DNA from 3 places in the Kitasatospora sp. NPDC092039 genome. Region 2 is predicted to be linked to each of the others. Evidence: riboswitches for the same ligand, from Rfam matches in the RefSeq annotation. Region 2 holds a riboswitch; each other region holds the start of a gene.
What was found. Region 2 has a riboswitch for cobalamin ahead of ACIQI7_RS15325 (HoxN/HupN/NixA family nickel/cobalt transporter). Riboswitches for the same ligand answer to the same signal wherever they lie in the genome.
Positions count from the first base shown of each region.

Region 1: linked by a shared signal. The riboswitch ahead of ACIQI7_RS17815 (ribonucleoside-diphosphate reductase subunit alpha) and the one ahead of ACIQI7_RS15325 (HoxN/HupN/NixA family nickel/cobalt transporter) in region 2 are both predicted to bind cobalamin.
Region 3: linked by a shared signal. The riboswitch ahead of ACIQI7_RS17955 (FecCD family ABC transporter permease) and the one ahead of ACIQI7_RS15325 (HoxN/HupN/NixA family nickel/cobalt transporter) in region 2 are both predicted to bind cobalamin.

Region 1 covers NZ_JBIVSD010000008.1:91,565-98,668, reverse strand. Annotated here, with positions in the region: gene ACIQI7_RS17820 (glycosyltransferase family 39 protein) at 1-1,208, shown strand, start outside; cobalamin riboswitch at 1,255-1,414, shown strand; gene ACIQI7_RS17815 (ribonucleoside-diphosphate reductase subunit alpha) at 1,606-4,017, shown strand; gene ACIQI7_RS17810 (ribonucleotide-diphosphate reductase subunit beta) at 4,017-5,036, shown strand; gene ACIQI7_RS17805 (ferritin-like protein) at 5,372-6,424, shown strand; gene ACIQI7_RS17800 (NAD-dependent epimerase/dehydratase family protein) at 6,567-7,104, shown strand, end outside.
Region 2 covers NZ_JBIVSD010000006.1:330,188-337,291, reverse strand. Annotated here, with positions in the region: gene ACIQI7_RS15345 (HoxN/HupN/NixA family nickel/cobalt transporter) at 1-217, opposite strand, end outside; gene ACIQI7_RS15340 (Fur family transcriptional regulator) at 102-848, shown strand; gene ACIQI7_RS15335 (superoxide dismutase) at 1,045-1,647, shown strand; gene ACIQI7_RS15330 (ArsR/SmtB family transcription factor) at 1,793-2,125, opposite strand; cobalamin riboswitch at 2,223-2,462, shown strand; gene ACIQI7_RS15325 (HoxN/HupN/NixA family nickel/cobalt transporter) at 2,511-3,620, shown strand; gene ACIQI7_RS15320 (short-chain fatty acyl-CoA regulator family protein) at 3,679-5,070, opposite strand; gene aceA (isocitrate lyase) at 5,417-6,709, shown strand; gene aceB (malate synthase A) at 6,828-7,104, shown strand, end outside.
Region 3 covers NZ_JBIVSD010000008.1:127,268-134,371, reverse strand. Annotated here, with positions in the region: gene ACIQI7_RS17985 (ABC transporter substrate-binding protein) at 1-560, shown strand, start outside; gene ACIQI7_RS17980 (amino acid ABC transporter permease) at 598-1,572, shown strand; gene ACIQI7_RS17975 (amino acid ABC transporter ATP-binding protein) at 1,569-2,372, shown strand; gene ACIQI7_RS17970 (CGNR zinc finger domain-containing protein) at 2,510-3,091, shown strand; gene sodX (nickel-type superoxide dismutase maturation protease) at 3,104-3,466, opposite strand; gene sodN (superoxide dismutase, Ni) at 3,741-4,136, shown strand; cobalamin riboswitch at 4,226-4,374, shown strand; gene ACIQI7_RS17955 (FecCD family ABC transporter permease) at 4,467-5,546, shown strand; gene ACIQI7_RS17950 (ABC transporter ATP-binding protein) at 5,543-6,367, shown strand; gene ACIQI7_RS17945 (ABC transporter substrate-binding protein) at 6,390-7,104, shown strand, end outside.

The sequences.
Region 1 (7,104 bases), on a different contig from region 2:
TCGCGCTGCTCACCACGGTGCTGCTGTACTCGCTGACCCGGCGGCTGTTCAACGAGCGGGTCGCCATCTGCGCCATCGGCGTGTACGCCGTCCTCCAGTCCACCGTCGTGGTCGGCTTCTACGCCGCGCCCGAGTCCCTCGCCGTGCTGCTGGTCGCCCTCGCGGCCTGGACCACGGTGTTCACCGCCCGCCGCCACCCGGCCCTGGCCCTGCTCGCCGCCCCACCCGCGGCGCTGGCCTGCGCCGTGGCCTACTCCGCGGCCTTCGCCGTCCCGGCCCTGGTCGCCCTCGCCTTCGCCTGCGCCCGGCCGCGGCACCGGGCCGGCCCGGCCGCCCTGCGCGCGCTGCTGACGGGCGCCGGCACCCTCGTCCTGCTGCTCCCGTACGGAACGCTCGGCCGGGTCGCCGGGTGGTCGCCCTCGCAGGGCAATGCCCCCGGCTCGGCCGGCTCGATCCTGCTCGGCACGCTCCAGTGGGCCGGCCTGTTCACCGTCCTCGCGGTGGCCGGCACCATCGCCTACGCGCGCCGCGAGCAGATGAACGAGCACGACGCGGCCGAGAAGGACCCCGTCCCCACCACCCGGGGCCAACGGGCCCTGCTCGGTGCCGTGCTGACCGTCACCGCCCTGCTCGTGCCCGCCGCCCACCTGTGGACCGGCACCTCCGGCGCGCTGTTCCGCCACCTCGGCTACGGCATGCTGCTCGCCGCCCCGCTCGCCGGGGTCGGCCTGACCCGGCTGGTCGGCGCCCACTTCCGCCACCCCCAGCTGGGCATCCTGGTCTGGGTCGCCCTGCTCGCCCTCGGCCTGGAGCAGTCCGCCCTGCGCTACCAGAACGGGCCCGACTCCGGCCGCCTGCTGGCCGTCCTGCGGGTCCACACGGAGCCCCAGGGCCGCTACCTCACCGAGGTCGACGGACTCGCCGAGTACTACCTGGGGAGCGTCTCCAGGCCCGAGCAGTGGGTCTCCGCGCGGGCCGGTACGGAGTACCGCGACGGCGCCGGGGTCCAGCACCACGGGGACGACGGCAGCGTGGCCGCCATCCGCGACGGCTGGTTCACCATGGTCGTCCTCGACAGCACCGCGCCGAGGGCCACCGACCGGGCCCTGAGCGCGGCCCTGGCCGACGCCGGGCACTACCGGCTGATCGCCCAATTCACCTCGCCGACCGGTGATTCGAGTACGTACAAGGTCTATCTCAAGCACTGACCGGGCGCCCGCCACATCCGCACCCGCGACACGACAGCCACAACATATGGTGCCACCGCAGTCCGGCGGCACTACATGTATGCTCACTCCTGCTGTCGATGCAGGGGAACCCGGTGCGAATCCGGGACTGCCCCGCAGCGGTGTGCGGGCGGCTCCAGCAGCCGTGCCCGCGAGTCCGAGTACCTGCCGACGGCGTGCGCCACGGCCCTCCCGCAGAGGCCGCGCCGGCACGAGCATTACCCCTCCGGGCCTCGCGGGCGGGCCGGGGAGTCACCGTCGCGCGACGCCGTCTGCGTTCGTGCCGTGCTCCCCTGCCCCGATCGGCCCGGTGGCCCCCGATCACCGCCGCCGATCGCCGCCAGGAGAGAGCGCCTTGACCACCGCTGCCTCAGCCACCCTGCCCGCCCAGGGCTCCGGTACCGCCTTCACCGACCCGACGGTCTCCGACCCCGGCGGCGCCCTGCTGCGGCTGCTCACCGACCGCAGCACCGACCTCACCGAGGTCGACCCCGGCCACGTCGCCGCCGCCGCGCTGCGCGGCCGCCACGCCGGCTCGGACTTCGCCGAACTCCGCGGGCTGGCCGTGGACGCCGCCGCGTCGATGATCGCCGAGGACCCCCAGTACTCGAAGCTGGCCGCCCGCCTGCTCGCCCTGGAGATCGTCGACGAGGCGAACAGCCAGGGCTCGACGTCCTTCTCCGCCTCGATCGCCGTCGGCCACGCCGAGGGCCTGATCGGCGACACCACCGCGGCCTTCGTCGCCAAGCACGCCGCCGCCCTGGACGCGCTGGTCGACCCCGCGGGCGACGACCGCTTCGAGTACTTCGGCCTGCGCACCGTGCAGTCCCGCTACCTGCTGCGCCACCCGATCACCCGCAAGGTGATCGAGACCCCGCAGCACTTCCTGCTGCGCGTCGCCTGCGGCCTGGCGGTCGGCGACAGCGAGCAGTCGGTGCGCGAGGTGGCCGAGCTGTACGGCCTGATGAGCCGCCTGGAGTACCTGACCTCCTCGCCGACGCTCTTCAACTCCGGCACCCGGCACCCCCAGATGTCGAGCTGCTACCTGCTCGACTCGCCGCTGGACAACCTGGACTCGATCTACAACCGCTACGCGCAGATCGCCCGCCTCTCCAAGCACGCCGGCGGCATCGGCCTGTCCTACTCGCGCATCCGCTCGCGCGGCAGCCTGATCCGCGGCACCAACGGCAAGTCCAACGGCATCGTGCCGTTCCTGCGCACCCTCGACTCCTCGGTCGCCGCCGTCAACCAGGGCGGCCGCCGCAAGGGCGCGGCCTGCGTCTACCTGGAGACCTGGCACGCCGACATCGAGGAGTTCCTGGAGCTCCGCGACAACACCGGCGAAGAGGCCCGCCGCACCCACAACCTCAACCTGGCGCACTGGATCCCGGACGAGTTCATGCGCCGGGTCAACGCCGACGAGGACTGGTCGCTGTTCTCGCCGGCCGACGTGCCCGAGCTGGTCGACCTGTGGGGCGCCGACTTCGACGAGGCGTACCGCAAGGCCGAGCAGGCCGGCAAGGCCGTGCGCACCATCCCGGCGCAGACCCTGTACGCCCGCATGATGCGGACCCTGGCGCAGACCGGCAACGGCTGGATGACCTTCAAGGACGCCTCCAACCGCGCCGCCAACCAGACCGCGCTGCCGGGCCGCACGGTGCACTCCTCCAACCTGTGCACCGAGATCCTGGAGGTCACGGACGACTCCGAGACCGCCGTCTGCAACCTGGGCTCGGTTAACCTGGGCGCCCACGTGGCCTCCGGCGCCTCGGCCGCCGACCTGCTCGGCGCCATGGACTGGGAGCGGCTGGACGCCACCGTGCGCACCGCCGTCACCTTCCTCGACCGCGTGGTGGACATCAACTTCTACCCGACCACCGAGGCCGGGACGTCCAACTCCCGCTGGCGGCCGGTCGGCCTGGGCGTGATGGGCCTCCAGGACGTCTTCTTCCAGCTGCGGATCGACTTCGACTCCGCCGAGGCGAAGCAGCTGTCCACGCTGATCGCCGAGCGCATCATGCTCACCGCCTACGAGCGCTCCGCCGACCTGGCCGAGCAGCTGGGCCGCCACGAGGCGTACGGCGAGACCCGCGCCGCCCGCGGCGAGCTGCACATCGACCACTTCCCGAGCGCCGCCCCGCAGTGGGCCGACCGCTGGACGGCGCTGCGCGCCCGGATCGCCGAGACCGGCCTGCGCAACTCGCTTCTGCTGGCCATCGCGCCGACCGCGACCATCGCCTCCATCGCCGGCGTGTACGAGTGCATCGAGCCGCAGGTGTCCAACCTGTTCAAGCGCGAGACGCTGAGCGGTGAGTTCCTCCAGGTCAACCCGTACCTGGTGCGCGAGCTCAAGGAGCTGGGCGTCTGGGACCAGCAGACCCGGGACGCCCTGCGCGACGCCAACGGCTCGGTGCAGGAGCTGAACTGGCTGCCCGCCGAGGTCCGTTCGCTGTACCGGACGGCCTGGGAGCTGCCGCAGCGCGCGCTGATCGACCTGGCGGCGGCCCGCATGCCGTACCTGGACCAGAGCCAGTCCCTGAACCTGTTCATGGCGGCGCCGACCATCGGCAAGCTCAGCTCGATGTACGCCTACGCGTGGAAGGTCGGCCTGAAGACCACCTACTACCTGCGTTCGCGCCCGGCCACCCGCATCGCCCAGGCCGCGTCCGGCACCGCCCGCGCCGCCGCGCCGGCGCCCGTGCCCGTGAACAGCCCGACCCTCACCCCGGAGCAGGAAGCCGCCATCGCCTGCTCCCTGGAGAACCCCGAGTCCTGCGAGGCCTGCCAGTAATGTCCCAGTCCGAAGACCGCAAGATGCTGCTCGACCCCGGCTTCGAGCTGACCCTGCGCCCGATGCGCTACCCGTCGTTCTACGACCGGTACCGGGACGCCATCAAGAACACCTGGACGGTGGAGGAGGTGGACCTGCACTCGGACGTCGCGGACCTGGCGAAGCTCAGCGAGGGCGAGCGGCACCTCATCGGGCGACTGGTCGCGTTCTTCGCCACCGGCGACTCGATCGTCTCCAACAACGTGGTGCTGAGCCTCTACAAGCACATCAACTCCCCGGAGGCGCGGCTGTACCTCTCGCGGCAGCTGTTCGAAGAGGCCGTGCACGTCCAGTTCTACCTGACGCTGCTCGACACCTACCTGCCCGACCCGGAGGACCGCAACGCGGCCTTCGCCGCGGTGGAGAACATCCCCTCCATCCGCCAGAAGGCCCAGTTCTGCTTCAAGTACATGAACGCGGTCGACCACATCGAGTCGCTGCAGACGAAGGAGGACAGGCGGGCGTTCCTGCTCAACCTGATCTGCTTCGCCGCGTGTGTGGAAGGCCTGTTCTTCTACGGCGCGTTCGCCTACGTGTACTGGTTCCGCAGCCGGGGCCTGCTGCACGGCCTGGCCACCGGCACCAACTGGGTGTTCCGCGACGAGTCCATGCACATGGACTTCGCCATGTCGGTGGTCGACACCGTCCGCGAGGAGGAGCCCGACCTCTTCGACGACGAGATGGCCAAGCAGGTCACGGAGATGCTGGAGGAGGCCGTCGAGGCCGAGCTCCAGTTCGCCCAGGACCTGTGCGGTGACGGCCTGCCCGGCATGAACACCGCGTCGATGCGGGAGTACCTGCAGGCGGTGGCGGACCAGCGCCTCGCGCGCCTCGGCCTGCCGATCCGCTACGGGTCGACGAACCCGTTCGGCTTCATGGAGCTCCAGAACGTCCAGGAGCTGACCAACTTCTTCGAGCGCCGGGTGTCGGCGTACCAGGTCGCCGTCGAGGGCACCGTCGCCTTCGACGACGACTTCTAGAGAAGAACGAACGACAGCGGTGCCCCGCACGGCCACAGCCCGTGCGGGGCACCGCTGTGACATCAGTCGGTCGGAAACTCCCCGGACCTGACCCCGGAGAGGAAGGACGACCAGGCCTCGGCCGGGAGGAGCGGCGCCGACCCGCCCGGGTCGTTCGAGCCGCGGTCAGCCGGCCAGGACTCCCCCGCCCCGCCCGGCATGAACGCCGGGCGGGGCGGCCGCAGGTCCACGCGCGCCCGTCCGGATGAACTCCCGGGCCGCACCGCCGTTCCACGCCTGCGGACGACCGAGCCCCGGCTACGGTCCGGCGCACAGCCGAACGAAAGGGGTACCCCGTGGCGACGACCGGCATCCTGGACTACGAGAGCGACGCGATCGTCCAGCTCATGAACATCGCCGAGGAGGACTGGAGCGAGCAGGAGCTCAAGGACGCGCTCCAGCGGGCGGTCATGCTGGAGCTCTCCACCATCCCGCCCTACGCCACCGCGCTCTGGTCGATCACCGACAAGACCCAGCCCGTCCGCCGCACCATCCGCGAGATCGTCTTCGACGAGATGTCGCACTTCGGCCTGGTCTGCAACATGCTCACCAGCATCGGCGGCACCGTAGCCCTCATCGACCCGCTCACCGTCCCCAAGTACCCCGGCGAGCTGCCCGGTGGCGTCAACCCGGGGCTGGAGGTCTTCCTCAGCGGGCTGACCCGCGAGTCGGCCACCCTCTTCTCCGACATCGAGAAGCCCGAGAACCCGCTGGCCTTCGCCGCGGACGGCAACACGATCGGCGCCTTCTACCAGCGCATCGCCGATGTCTTCCCGAACTTCGCGCACCTGCTGACCGGGCAGAACCAGGTGACCTTCCCGCTCGGGTCGGGCCACGGCGCGGGCAACGACATCGTCGCGATGAACACCATCGACGACGTCCTGAAGGCGATCGACATCATCCAGACCCAGGGCGAGGGCACCACGGCTTCCCCGAACAATCCCTTCCCCGGGCCCACGGACGAACTCGCCCACTACTACGCCTTCAAGGAGATCGCCGTCGGCAAGAAGCTGGTGAAGAACCCCGCCACCGGGAAGTTCGAGTTCACCGGCCCCGACGTTCCGCTCCCGCCCACCGCACCGGTCGCCCGCGTCCCCGCCGGCGGCTGGGCGAACGACCCCGCCAACGCACCCGACGCGGCCACCGCCGCCGTGCTGCAGGAGTTCAACGCCACCTACACCGACATGCTGAAGGCCCTCCACGACGCCTGGGGCGGAACCCCGGACCGGCTGTTCGACGCGATCAGCGACATGGGCGCCCTGGGCGACACCGCAGAGCGGATCAACGCCGTCAAGCTCCCCAGCGACCCCCACTCCACCTACGGTCCGGAGTGGCTCTTCATCCCGTAGGAGTCCTGAACCGAGGCCGAGGGCCGGTGCGGACGAGTGGTCCGCACCGGCCCCATTCCTGTCCGCCCGATATTTCACCCGGACGGCCGCGGTTCCGCAGGCCTGGAGCGCGGGCGTGTTCAACGGCTGATATATCGAATATATGCTCGAAGAATACGACAAGGTATTGGTGTCGGGCGGACTGGGTTTCGTCGGCAGGCACCTGACCAACGCCCTCCTCTTCCTGGGCAAGGAAGTGGCGATCATCGACAACGCCCGGACCGCGACGAGCATCTCGGCGCCGTCCGGGGCCACCCTGCACATGCTGGACATCCGCGAGGTCGACGCCATCGCCGAGGCCGTGGACGACGCCGACCTGGCCTTCCACGTCGCCGCCAACGCGAACGGCACCCTGTCGGTGACCCAGCCCCGCCTGGACTTCGAGATCAATGCGCTCGGCACGCTCTCCTTCGCCGAGGCCCTCCTCAAGGCGTCCGTACGCCGGGTCGTCTACGTCTCGTCCGCGTCCGTCTACGGCATACCCCGGCGGTTCCCGATGGACGAGGACCACCCGACCCGCCCCTTCGTGCCGTACGGGGCGTCCAAGCTCAGCGGTGAGATCACCTGCCTCGCCCTCCACCGGGCCTGCGGGCTGCCGGTGGTGGTCGGCCGCCCGTTCTGCGTCTACGGCCCAGGGGAGA
Region 2 (7,104 bases):
TGACGCCGATTCCGACACCGAAGCCCTTCTCTCCGAGGCTGAGGCCCTGCGGGGCGACGAGCGCCACGAGCACGAACCAGCCGACCACGTGCAGGGTCGCGATGAAGCCGGCCATGCCGGCGAGTCGGGTCCACTCCTGCCGGGTCATGGAGGCGCCGATGCGCCTGAGGGCGGATCTGCCGCCCTCGCCGGAGGGGCTTTCGGGCGCGGCTGACATGGGCGTCTCCCTCGGTCGCGGGGCGATGGCCGGAATCACTGAGCGCACTTCGTTCGCAGTTGCAATATCTTTGCAACCGGAGCCCGTGTCGACAGGCGCGCGGGTAGCGCGAGGAGGCGCAGTGGATCGCGAGGCAGCACTCGTACGGAACCCCACGCCCCTCCCCGTGGACGATCCCACCCGGTCGGCTGCATCCGGGCCGGACTTCGACCACCTGGATGACTGCCGTCGGCTGCTCCGTGAGGCCGGCGCCCGCTGTACCGGCCCGCGTCTGCGGGTGCTCGGCGCGATCCGGGAGCACGGCGGCCATCTGACTGTGGCCGAGATCCACCAGCGGATCACCTCGGACGGCCGGAACATCAACGTCTCGACCGCCTACCGGTCGGTCGACCGCCTCGTCGAGCTCGGGCTCCTACACGCCGTACGCGGAGCCGGGGGAGAGTTCAGCTACGGGTTGGTCGGCGAGCCCCACCACCACGCACTGTGCGTGGAGTGCGGGCGGATCGCGGAGTTTCCCGACCGCCTCGTGGCCCATGGTCTGAGGGCCGCCGGCTTCCACACGGGTTTCAGGATCGAGGCCCTGGTGGTCAGCGGCCTGTGTCCGGATTGCCAGGAGGGTCGGAGCGGCTGACGCAGGGTCGGCCGTGCGTCCCGGCGGGCGCCGGTTGGGAAGACGATCAGCAGCGGAAGGGCGGGCGCCCCGTGCGGCCGACGGGGCCGACCCCGCTGGCAACATGCTGGGGCCTACTGCTCGCAGGTGCAAGTCATACGCAATAGTGTGGGACCGGCACGATCATCACCGTCCTTCCGAAAGGGGCCGTCCCAGCATGGGCGCCTACTCGCTTCCCGACCTGCCGTACGACTACTCCGCGCTCGAGCGGGCGATGTCCGCCGAGATCCTGGAGCTGCACCACTCCAAGCACCACGCCGCCTACGTCAAGGGCGCGAACGACACCCTGGAGCAGCTCGCCGAGGCCCGCGACAAGGACCAGCTCGGCGGCCTGGTCGGCCTGCAGAAGACCTTCGCCTTCCACCTGTCGGGCCACGTGCTGCACTCGCTGTTCTGGCAGAACCTCTCGCCCGAGGGCGGCGACCGCCCCGAGGGTGAGCTGGCCGACGCCATCACCGAGCACTTCGGCAGCTTCGAGGCCTTCAAGAAGCAGCTCACCACCGCCACCACCGGCGTGCAGGGCTCCGGCTGGGGCATCCTGTCCTGGGAGCCGCTCGGCAAGCGCCTGATCGTCGAGCAGGTCTACGACCACCACGGCAACGTCGGCCAGGGCACCACCCCGCTCCTTGCCTTCGACGCCTGGGAGCACGCCTACTACCTCCAGTACCGCAACGTCCGCCCCGACTACGTCACCCGCCTGTGGGACGTCGTCAACTGGCAGGACGTCCAGGCCCGTTTCGCGGACGCCAAGAACGCCTGACACAGGCCCACGCCCGACTGCCGGCAGGCGTTCGCGCCCCGGCGGTCGGGCGCACCCCTGTCCGTACCACCACAGCGCCGCTCCGCGCCGCCGCTTCCGTACTTCGTCGCGTACACCCGCGTGACGAGACGTTCCGGCACGGCGTCTAACCGTGTGCCGGCACCGCATCGTCCAGCAGGCGCACCACGCGCTCGTCGCACAGCGCGTACCGGACGATCCGCCCGGACCTGGTCGGCTTGACGACGCCCGAAACCCGCAGCAGGCGCAGGACCTGCGAGACGGCCGGCGGATTCATCCCGCACGCGAGCGCGAGATCCGAGACCGCGATCGCCCCCGCCGCGCGCAGGGCCACCAGCACGGCCAGCCGCCCCGGCTCGGCGAGAAGCGCGAACCTGTCAGCGGCGCCCTGCAGTCGGTCCCGGTCGTTCGCCGCCGCGGCAGCCGCCTCGACAGCGGCAGCGTCGATCGTCCCCGGCACGTGCAGCCTCCTTCACCCGCCATGCCCTTGTCATCACTTTGCGTTATTGCAACATATGCGCAGCTGCGCAGGCTTGTCGAGACGGCAGCCGGGCCCATACGGTGTTCCCCGCCGTGGTGCACGGGAAGTCCGGTGACAGCCCCTCAGGGGACGAATCCGGCGCGGCCCTCGCCACTGTGAACGGGAAGTGCCCCCGACGTGCGCGCAGCGATGCGGGCAGTCACCGGCGCCTCAGGGCGCGCGGGAAGACGAGTCGGGGGTGCGCTCCGCCCTGCCCGGATGCGGGAAGGACGGTCCACCCGAAGCCAGGAGACCGGCCACGGCACGCACGACCCCCGAGTCCCCCGGGGGCGCCCCCATCGAGGAGCTGGAGAGGCCTGCCGTCATGACCCTCACCGACGAAACGCCGTCATCGACCCTTCCCCTGCCGCCGCGCTGGCAGCGACAGGACACCGTCCGCACCGCCGCGCTCATGGCCGTCATCGTCGCCATGCATGTCGTCGCCTTCGGCATGCTGTTCCTGCTGATAGCCCCGAACCACTACACCATCGGCAACCAGGTCTTCGGCGTCGGCCTCGGCATCACCGCCTACACCCTGGGCATGCGGCACGCCTTCGACGCCGACCACATCGCCGCCATCGACAACACCACCCGCAAGCTGATGGCCGACGGCCAGCGCCCGGTCTCGGTCGGTTTCTGGTTCGCCCTCGGGCACTCCAGCATCGTCATGGCGATGGCCGCGCTGGTCGCCGGCGGCGCACAGATCGCCGGCACCCTGGTCGACGACGAGTCCACCACGCACCAGTGGCTCGGCGTCATCGGCACCAGCGTCTCCGGCACCTTCCTCTACCTCATCGCGGCGCTCAACCTGATGGCCCTGGCGGGTATCTACCGCGTCTACAAGTCCATGCGCGCCGGCCAGTTCGACGAGAAGCAGCTGGAGAAGCACCTCGACGAGCGCGGCTTCATGAACCGCATCCTCGGCCGCCTGACCAAGTCCATCCGCCGCCCCGGCCAGATGTATCCGGTCGGTGTGCTGTTCGGCCTCGGCTTCGACACCGCCACCGAGGTCGCCCTGATGGTGATGGCCGGCTCCGGCGCCGCCTCAGGCCTGCCCTGGTACGCGATCATCTGCCTGCCGCTGCTCTTCGCCTGCGGCATGAGCCTGTTCGACACCCTCGACGGCACGTTCATGAACTTCGCCTACCACTGGGCGTTCTCCAACCCGGTCCGCAAGGTCTACTACAACCTCACCATCACCGGCCTGTCCATCGCCGTCGCCTTTGTCATCGGCACCATCGAACTCGTCGGCGTCCTCCACGAGAAGCTCGACCTCACCGACCCGGTCACCGACTGGATCGCCGACATCAGCCTCGACAACGTCGGCTACATCCTCGTCGGCATGTTCGTCGTCGTCTGGGCCTGCGCACTCGGCTACTGGCGCTTCAGCAACGTCGAACAGCGCTGGGCCGCCCGTGTCGAAAAGGCCAGCTGACCCCCGACCCGACAAGCCCCGGTGCCCGCGGACCGACCGGTTCGCGGGCACCGGGCGTTCAGTCCGCGAGCGGGTAGGGGACGAAGGTGCTGGTGTGCTCGTCGACGGCCAGTGGGCGGCCGATGGCCGGCGCGGAGCGCTGGGGGCAGGCGGGGCGTTCGCAGACCTTGCAGCCAAGGCCGATGGGGGTGGCGGCGGCCTCGTCGGCCAGGTCCAGTCCCGCCGAGTACACCAGCTGTCCGGCGTGGCGGATCTCGCAGCCGAGGCCGATGGCGAAGGTCTTGGTGGGGCGGGCCCAACCGCCGGGTGAGCGGGTGATGGCGCGGGCGGTCCAGAGGTAGCGGCGGCCGTCCGGCATGGCGGCGACCTGGACGTGGACCCGGCCGGGGGCGGCGAAGGCCTCGTAGACGTTCCACAGGGGGCAGGTGCCACCGGTGCGGGAGAAGTGGAAGTCGGTGGCGGACTGGCGTTTGGAGACGTTCCCGGCCCGGTCGACGCGCACGAAGGAGAACGGCACGCCGCGCAGCCGGGGCCGCTGGAGGGTGCTGAGGCGGTGGCAGACGGTCTCGTAGCCGACGCCGAAGTGGTCGGCGAGGTGCTCGATGTCGTACCGGGCCGACTCCGCCTCGGCGTGGAACGCGGCGTACGGCAGGACCAGCGCGGCGGCGAAGTAGTTGGCCAGTCCGATCCGGGTGAGGGACCACGGGGTGGAGCCCTCCGAACTGTCCTCGGCGGCGAGTTCGGACAGGAGCGGGTCGTGCTCCAGATAGGCGAGTTGGATGGCCATTCGGAACGCCTGCTGGCCCGGGCGCAGCCGGTCCGACAGCCGCAGCACTCGGGTCCTCGGGTGGTACCGGTGGAGCTGCTCGCCCCCGGTGGCGATCTGGACTCCGTGCCTGGCGGCCAGCCGCTCGGCCAGCACCTCCCGCACCCCGCCCCGCTTGAGTCGGATCTTCGCCGCCAATTCCTCGGCTGTGGTGTCGAGTTCGTCGAGGTAGTTCCGGCGGCGGTAGAAGAACTCGCGGACCAGTTCGTGCGGGGTGAGGGTGTCGGGTGCCGGGCCGCGGTCGCCGGCGAGGACGGCGAGTTGTTCGGCGACGGCCCGTCGGTCGCGGCCGAGGTCAATGAGCAGGCGCGCCACGGCGGGCAGTCGGGCGGCCACCTCGTCGAGGTCCCCGGCGGTGACCCGTCCGGCGGCGATCTCGTCGCCGAGTGCGTCGCGTAGTTCGGCGGTGAGCCGGGCGCTGTCCGGCGGGGCGAAGTAGCCGGCCTCGACGCCGAAGGCCTCGGTGAGGCGCAGCAGCACCGGCACGGTGAGGGGGCGGGCGTCGTGCTCCAGCTGGTTGAGGTAGCTGGGCGAAAGGTCGAGCAGCCGGGCGAGGGCGGCCTGGGTGAGACCGCGTTCCTCGCGCAGGCGGCGGAGCCTGGCACCGGCGAAGGCCTTTCCCATGACGTTCTCCCCACTATGCGCCTGAGCTGACCGGGTGCGGGCAGCCTAGCCGGAGGAGCCACCGTCCGGTCTTCGCAAGCTTCGCGGATTCGCCGGGGATCGTTCGCAGAAGTTGGCAGTGGTCCACCGGTGACGCCGGGTTCGCGAGCTGCCAGAGTCGGTGGTGCGGCCGGGAGGTGCGCAGGACAGCAGCAAGAACTCCAGGTCGGTCGCGGTCGGGAGGGCTGTCCGGGCGTCCACGTCCTGCGGTGTTCCACCGCCGCCCGGCGCCACCCGGCCGCCCACTCGCCCCTCGCGATGAGGTGCGTCACATCCTTCGCAACGAGCACCCCTGGGGAGCAGACCCATGACTCAGTCGGTTCGGCAGCAGCAGGAGCAGCGGGCCGCCCAGTTGGACGCCCGTTGGGCCTCCGACCCCCGGTGGACCGGGGTCGAGCGCACGTACACGGCGGCCGACGTCGTCCGCCTGTCAGGCACCGTCCGCGAGGTGCACACCCTGGCCCGGCGCGGTGCCGAGCGGCTGTGGCGCCAGCTCCACGAGCAGGACTACGTCCACGCCCTCGGTGCGCTGACGGGCGGTCAGGCCGTGCAGATGGTGAAGGCCGGGCTCCAGGCGATCTACCTGTCGGGCTGGCAGGTCGCGGCCGACGCCAACCAGGCCGGGCAGACCTACCCCGACCAGAGCCTCTACCCGGCGAACTCCGTTCCCCAGGTGGTGCGCCGGATCAACAACGCGCTGCTGCGGGCGGATGAGATCGACGCGGCCGAGGGCAACCACGGTCCGGACTGGCTGGTGCCGATCGTCGCCGACGCCGAGGCGGGCTTCGGCGGCCCTCTGAACGCCTTCGAGCTGACCAAGGGCATGATCGCGGCCGGCGCCGCTGGCATCCACTACGAGGACCAGCTCGCCTCGGAGAAGAAGTGCGGCCACCTCGGCGGCAAGGTGCTCGTGCCCACCGCCCAGCACATCCGCACCCTCAACTCCGCCCGTCTCGCGGCCGACATCGCGGACGTGCCGACCGTGATCGTGGCCCGCACCGACGCGCTGGCCGCCAACCTGCTGACCAGCGACGTCGACGAGCGCGACGCCCGGTTCTGCACCGGCGAGCGCACCGCCGAGGGCTTCTATCGGGTCGAGCCCGGTATGGCGCCGGTAATCTCCCGCGGCCTCGCCTTCGCGCCGTACGCGGACCTGATCTGGGTGGAGACCGGCACCCCGGACCTCGCCCAGGCCCGGGAGTTCGCCGAGGCGATCAAGGCCGAGCACCCGGACAAGATGCTGGCTTACAACTGCTCGCCGTCCTTCAACTGGAAGGCCGCCCTGGACGACGACCAGATCGCCAAGTTCCAGCGGGAGTTGGGCGCGATGGGTTACCGCTTCCAGTTCATCACGCTGGCCGGCTTCCACGCGCTCAACCACTCGATGTTCCAGCTTGCCCGCGGCTACGCCGAGCACGGCATGACCGCTTACGTCGACCTCCAGGAGGCCGAGTTCGCGGCCGTCCCGGACGGCTACACCGCCGTGAAGCACCAGCGCGAGGTCGGCACCGGCTACTTCGACCTGGTCTCCACCGCGCTGAACCCGAACGCCGAGACCCTGGCGCTCACCGGCTCCACCGAGGCCGAGCAGTTCCACTGAGCCACCCCGGCGGCCTCGTTGGGGACGAGCCGCCTTCCACCCCACCGCCCGGGGCCTCGTTGAGGGACGAGGCCCCGGGCGGCCTCCCACTCGCCTCCTTCGCCTCCTGGAGCACCGGATGACCCAGCCCAGCCGCATCGAGATCCTCGGCGCACACGAGGACCGCTTCGACGAGATCCTTACGCCCGAGGCGCTCGCCTTCCTCGCCCGTCTGCACGAGGCGTTCGCCGGCCGCCGCACCCTGTTGCTCGCCGAACGGGACCGCCACCGCGCTGAGTTGGCCGCCGGGGGAGTCCTCGACTTCCTCCCGGAGACCCGCGCCGTCCGGGAGGAGCCCACCTGGCGCGTGGTCGGCGCGGGGCCGGGCCTGCACGACCGCCGGGTGGAGATCACCG
Region 3 (7,104 bases), on a different contig from region 2:
ACAAGTTCCAGCTCGGCATGTCGTCCTTCACGGACAACAAGGAGCGCGAGCAGATCGTCGACATGGTCACCTACTTCAACTCCGGCAGCGCCGTCGCGGTGAAGAAGGGCAACCCGGAGAAGATCGACCCGAAGGACCTCTGCGGCAAGAAGGTCGCCGTCCAGACCGGCACCACCCAGGCCGACGAGATCAAGGACACCCGCGACCCGGACTGCGCCAAGGCCGGCAAGCCGGGCGTCCAGAACGGGGGCGACAAGTTCGACCTCCAGACGGACGTCACCAACGCGGTGGTCTCCGGGCGCGACCAGGCGCTGATGGCCGACTCCCAGGTCGTCGACTACGCGATCAAGCAGTCCGGCGGGCAGCTGGAGAAGGTCGGCGAGACCTACGGCACCGCCCCCTACGGGGTCGCCCTGGCCAAGGGCTCCAAGCTCACCCCGGCCGTCCAGGGCGCCGTCCAGTCGCTGATCGACGACGGCACCTACAAGCAGATCCTCACCAAGTGGGGTGTCGAGGCCGGCGCCATCGAAAAGTCGGCCGTCAACGGCGCCGTCAGCTGACCCTCGTACGCTTCATCTTCTCCCCCGAGGCCACACCGTGAACTCTTTGGACAAGGGGACGGCGGAGAAGGGGCGGCCTGAGACCATCAAGGCCGTCCCCGTCCGCCACCCCGGACGCTGGGCGGGCGCCGTCGTCATCGCCCTGCTCGCGGCGATGCTGCTGAGCGCCCTCTTCACCAACCCCGCCTTCAAGTGGGACGTCGTCGGGAAGTACCTGTTCCACGACAGCATCATGCACGGCCTGCTGGTGACGCTGGAACTGACCGTGCTCGCCATGCTCATGGGTGTGGTCGGCGGCATCATCCTCGCGGTGATGCGCCTGTCCCCGAACCCGCTGCTGGCCGGCGTCGCGTGGGTCTACATCTGGATCTTCCGCGGCACCCCGGTGCTGGTGCAGCTGGTGTTCTGGAACTTCCTCGGCCTGATCTGGGCCAAGCTGTCGATCGGCGTCCCGTGGGGGCCGGAGTTCTGGTCCGAGCAGACCAACGTGCTGATCCCGACCTTCGTCGCCGCGCTGCTGGGCCTCGGCCTCAACGAGGCCGCCTACATGGCGGAGATCGTCCGCGGCGGCATCCAGTCGGTGGACGAGGGCCAGAGCGAGGCCTCGCACGCGCTCGGCATGAGCCGGTTCCAGACCATGCGCCGGATCGTCCTGCCGCAGGCCATGCGGGTGATCATCCCGCCGACCGGCAACGAGACCATCTCGATGCTCAAGACCACCTCGCTGGTCTCCGTGATCTCCCTGGAGGAGATCTTCCGGGCCGGCCAGGTCATCTACTCCCGGAACTACCAGAACATCCCGCTGCTCATCGTGGTGAGCCTCTGGTACCTGTTCTTCACCTCGGTGCTGACCATCGGCCAGTACTACATCGAGCGCCACTACGCCCGAGGCTCCAACCGCACCCTCCCGCCCACCCCGCTGCAGCGGCTGCGGGGCCTGTTCGCCGGGAAGCCCGCCCCCAGGACGAACGCCGACGTCGTCCCGGGGCTCGAGGGAGGTGGTCACGTATGACCGATCTGACCAAGTCCCCCGCCGGCGCCACGGCGGCCGTCGAGCCCATGGTGCGCGCCGAGAACGTGCACAAGTCCTACGGCCTGGTCGAGGTGCTCAAGGGCATCGACCTGGAGGTCAAGCAGGGCGAGGTGTTCTGCCTGATCGGCCCCTCGGGCTCCGGCAAGTCGACCTTCCTGCGGTGCATCAACCACCTGGAGAAGATCAACGGCGGCCGCCTCTGGGTGGACGGCGAGCTGGTCGGCTACCGCCAGAAGGGCGACCGGCTGCACGAGCTCAAGGACCGCGAGGTCGCCCTCAAGCGGCGCGACATCGGCATGGTCTTCCAGCGCTTCAACCTGTTCCCGCACATGACCGCCATCGAGAACGTCATGGAGGCGCCGGTCCAGGTCAAGGGCGAGAGCAAGGCCGAGGCCCGCGAGCGCGGCATGGCCCTGCTGCAGCGGGTCGGCCTCGCCGACAAGGCGAAGAACTACCCCTCGCAGCTCTCCGGCGGCCAGCAGCAGCGCGTGGCGATCGCCCGCGCGCTGGCCATGAAGCCCAAGCTGATGCTCTTCGACGAGCCCACCTCGGCGCTCGACCCGGAGCTGGTCGGCGACGTCCTCGACGTCATGCGCGGCCTCGCCGAGGAGGGCATGACCATGGTGGTCGTCACCCACGAGATGGGCTTCGCCCGCGAGGTCGGCGACGCGCTGGTGTTCATGGACGGCGGTGTGGTGGTCGAGTCCGGCAACCCCCGCGAGGTGCTCACCGACCCCCGGCACGAGCGCACCAGGGCCTTCCTGTCCAAGGTGCTCTGAAGCCCGTACCACCGGCGCCCGGCAGACCCGTCCTGCCGGGCGCCGTCCCTTTCCCCGCCCGGGTAATAGGCTGGAATCCCCATCCGGGTAATAGGCTGGAGGCAGTCAGCCCGTTACCGAATCCTGGAAGGACCCCTGTGGAGCTCGCCGCCTACGCCGACCTCGCCGTCCGGCTGGTGAACACCGAGGAGCCCGAGCGCGGCACCGACGCGCTGACCTCCGTGGAGGCGGTGCGCGCCCTGTTCTCCGACTCCTCGCGGGCCGCCGCCCTCGCCGACGAGTCCGACCTGCCCCGGCTGCGGGCGGTACGGACCCGGCTGCGCGGGGTCTTCGAGGCCGCCGCCGACGGGGACGAGATCCGCGGCGTCGACCTGCTGAACAGCCTGCTCATGGAGTACCCGGTCAGCCCGCTGATCTCCGGGCACGACTACCTGGACGACGCCGGACGGCCGCGCTGGCACCTGCACCTGGCCGACAACTCGCCGACCGCCACCGCGCACTTCAGCGCGGTCGCCTGCATGGGCCTGGCCGTCCACCTGACCGAGCTGGGCGCCGACCGGCTCGGCATCTGCCAGGCCGCGCCCTGCCGCAACGCCTACCTGGACACCTCGACCAACCGCTCCCGCCGCTACTGCTCGGACCGCTGCGCGACCCGCGCCAACGTGGCCGCCTACCGGGCCCGCAAGCGCCAGGAGGCGGAGGCGGCGGCCCGCGAGTAGGTCCTGGAGGTCCTAGACCCCGTCCACCCAGGCGCCCAGCCGGCGGGCCAGGCCCGGCACCCGGGCCAGCCGCGGGGTGAGCAACAGCCGCTCCAGCCGGCGCCCCGGCGCCAGCCAGGCCGGGCTCGGCCGCAGCCGCAGCAGCACCCGGCCGAGCACCAGTTCGTCCGGGACGGCGCCGTAGCTGCGGCTGTCGCTGTCCACCGGACGGTTGTCGGAGAGCAGCCACCAGCCCTTGGACCGGCGCTCGACGGCCCGTTTCACCACCAGCAGGTCCTGCTGGAAGGGGTGCCGGAAGAGCACCACCGCCCCCGGCCGGACCGGCGCGCCGTAGCGGACCAGCAGCTGGTCGCCCTCGCGCAGGGTCGGTACCATCGACGGCCCGGCCACGTCGACCAGTCCGAACGGCAGCGCGCCGCCCCGGTCCCGTCCGCCGGCTCCGGCGCCCTCCGGTCGCGTGCTCCGCGCCACGACTCCTCCTCCCGCTCCGCCCCGCCCCCAGTCTGCCGTACGGACCGTCACCGGCCCGATGTCCGGATTACCCCGGTTCCGGGTCCGTCTTTTGCCCTAGGCCCGCCGCCCGACCGCGAAACCGCGAGGACGGAAGGGTAATCTCGGGCGCGGGAAGACGATCTAAGGAAGGACTCCCATGTTCTCTCGTCTGTTTGCACCGCGCGCCACCGCCCACGCCCACTGCGACCTGCCCTGCGGCGTGTACGACCCCGCCCAGGCCAAGCTCGAGGCCGAGTCGGTCAAGGCCACCCAGGAGAAGTACCAGGCCAACGAGGACTCGCACTTCCGCGCCCGCGCCATCATCATCAAGGAGCAGCGCGCCGAGGCCGTAAAGCACCACATCTCGGTGCTGTGGAGCGACTACTTCAAGGCCCCGCACTTCGAGAAGTACCCGCAGCTGCACCAGCTGATCAACGACACCCTGAAGGCCGCCTCGGCCGCCAAGGCGTCCACCGACCCGGCCACCGGCCAGGCCCTGCTGGACCTGATCGCCGAGGTCGACAAGATCTTCTGGGAGACCAAGCAGGCCTGAGCCTGACGCGTCGCCACCCGACCGCCCCCGTCCGCACAGCCGGACGGGGGCGGTCGCGCGTTCACCGCCCGACCCACCCCCGGTAAGGGTTGCCTGCCCTGAGTGGCTGTTATGCTGCCAGGGCGTCCGAGGGGGAAGTCCGGTGTGAATCCGGCGCTGACCCGCAACGGTGAGCGCGGCCGTACCAGCCCGTACGACCGCGCCAGCCCGATCGCCCTCGGCCGCTGACCTCCCGACAACTCGCCGCGGACTGCGAGGGGAACGGCGCCCCGGCACACCTGCGGCCCGCGCCCGCCCCGGCGCACCCGCGGCCCGAGGCAAGGCGTCCCCGTGAACCGCGCACCCGCAGACCGTGCAGCCGGCCCGCCCGCCCGGCGCACACCCGTCGCCCCGCTCGCCGTCGGCCTCGCCGTCGCGCTGCTGCTGTCGCTGGTCTGCGGAGTCGCCCTGGGCTCCTCCGGCCTCGGCCTGCCCCGGGTGCTGCGCCTGCTGGGCGCCGGGCTGACGGGTGGTCGGCTGGACGCGGGCGAGGCGGCCGCGTACGCGATCGTCTGGGAGATCCGGCTGCCGCGCACCGTGCTGGCCGCCGTCGTCGGCGCCGGGCTGGCCGCCTGCGGGGTCGCCGTCCAGGCGCTGGTGCGCAACGCGCTGGCCGACCCCTTCGTGCTCGGCGTCTCCTCCGGCGCCGCCGTCGGCGCCAACGCCGTCCTGCTGTTCGGGGCCTTCGCCTCGCTCGGGGTGTGGGCCGTCTCCGCCTCCGCCTTCGGCTCGGCCCTGGCCGCCATGACGCTGGTCTACCTCGCCGCCCGCACCGCGTACGGGCTCACCCCGCTGCGCCTGGTGCTCACCGGCACCGCCCTGTCCTACGGCTTCTCCGCCACCACCACCCTGATGGTCTTCGCCGCCGACCGCGGCGAGGCCGCCCGGGACGCCATGATGTGGCTGCTCGGCAGCCTCGGCGGCGCCACCTGGGGCAAGGTGCCGATCGCCGCCGCCACGGTGCTGGCCGGCCTCGCCTACCTGACCGGCGCCGGCGGGCGGCTGGACGCGCTCGCGATGGGCGACGAGACCTCCGCCTCGCTCGGCGTGGACCCGGACCGGCTGCGCCGCGAGCTGTTCGTGGTGACCGCCGCCGTCACCGGCACCGTGGTCGCCGTCAGCGGGGCGATCGGCTTCGTCGGGCTGCTGATGCCGCACCTGTCGCGGATGCTGGTCGGCGCCGGTCACCGCCGGGTACTGGTGGTCGCGCCGCTCGCCGGGGCGCTGCTGCTGGTCTGGGTGGACATCGCCTCGCGCACCCTGCTGGCACCCGCCGAACTGCCCGTCGGGGTGTTCACCGCGGTCCTCGGCGTGCCCGCCTTCCTGGTGATGATGCGCCGCCGCGGCCAGGCCTTCGGAGGCAACCGGTGACCGACGTGATCGAGGCGGCGGCCGGGACCGGGCCGACGCGGGCCCAGGACCTCGCCGTCGACGCCGTCTCGGTGGAACTGGCCGGCACCCGGCTGGTCCACGAGGTGTCCCTGGCGGCCGCCGCCGGGCAGGTGGTCGGGCTGATCGGCCCGAACGGCAGCGGCAAGTCGACCCTGCTGCGCTGCGTCTACCGGGTGCTGGAGCCGGCCGGCGGCGTGGTCCGGCTGGCCGGCGACGACCTGCACGCCCTCACCGCCCGGGAGAGCGCCCGCCGGGTGGCCGCGCTGACCCAGGAGCACTCCGCCGAGTTCGACTTCACCGTCTCCGAGGTGGTCGCCATGGGCCGGCTGCCGCACCGCCGCGGCTTCGGCGGCCCGGCCGCGGGGGACGCGGAGCGCTGCGCCGAGGCACTGCGCAAGGTGCGCGCCGGACACCTCGCCGACCGGGGCTTCCTGAGCCTGTCCGGGGGCGAGAAGCAGCGGGTGCTGTTCGCCCGCGCGCTGGTCCAGGAGCCGCGCCTGCTGGTGCTGGACGAACCCACCAACCACCTCGACATCGCCCACCAGTTGGAGGTGCTGGCGCTCGCCCGCGAGGCCGGCCCGACGGTGCTCACCGCGCTGCACGACCTCAACCTCGCGGCGGGCCACTGCGACCTGCTGTACGTGCTGCGGGCCGGCCGGATCGTCGCCTCCGGTCCGCCCCACGAGGTGCTCCGACCCGCCCTGCTCGCCGAGGTGTTCGGCGTCCGGGCCACCCCGGTGCGGCACCCCGGGACCGGCGCCCTCCAGCTGCTGTTCGACCGCCTCGACCACTCCGCCTGATCCGTCCCCCGGAGGAACCACCGTGCGCACCAAGGCCGTTGCCGTCACCACCCTGCTCGCCCTCGGACTCGCCGGCTGCGGCGCCGAGATCGCCCCGAAGGAGGCCGCCACCGCCTCCGCCCACTACCCGGTGACGGTGCGGAACTGCGGCGAGGAGCTCACCTTCGACCGCAAGCCCGCCCGGGCGGTGACCAACGACGTCGGCATCACCGAGCTGATGCTCTCGCTCGGCCTCGCCGACCGGATGGCCGGCTACGTGATGCCCGACGACAAGGGGAGGATCGACCAGGTCGCCTGGAAGGACGGCTACCAGCGGACGAAGTGGCTCTCCAAGCAGCAGATCACCAAGGAGATCGCGCTGGACGCCAAGGCCGACCTGGTCTTCGCCGGCTGGCACTACGGCTTCGACGAGGGCCGGGGCGTCACCCCGCAGGCCTTCCGGACGCTGGGCATCGACTCGTACGTGCTCAGCGAGTCCTGCCGCAGCGGCAAGGGCACCGAACGCGGCGTGATGGACCCGCTGGAGGCGCTCTACACCGACCTGGCCAACCTCGGCGAGATCTTCGACGTCAGGGACCGCGCCGACCGGCTGGTCGCCGACTTCAAGGCGCAGATCGCCGCCGTCCCCCGGCCCGAGCGCCGCCCGTCCGTCTTCCTGTACGACAGCGGGCAGGACAAGCCGTACACCGCCGGGAAGTTCGCCGCCGCGAACGAGATCATCGCCAGGGCGGGCGGGA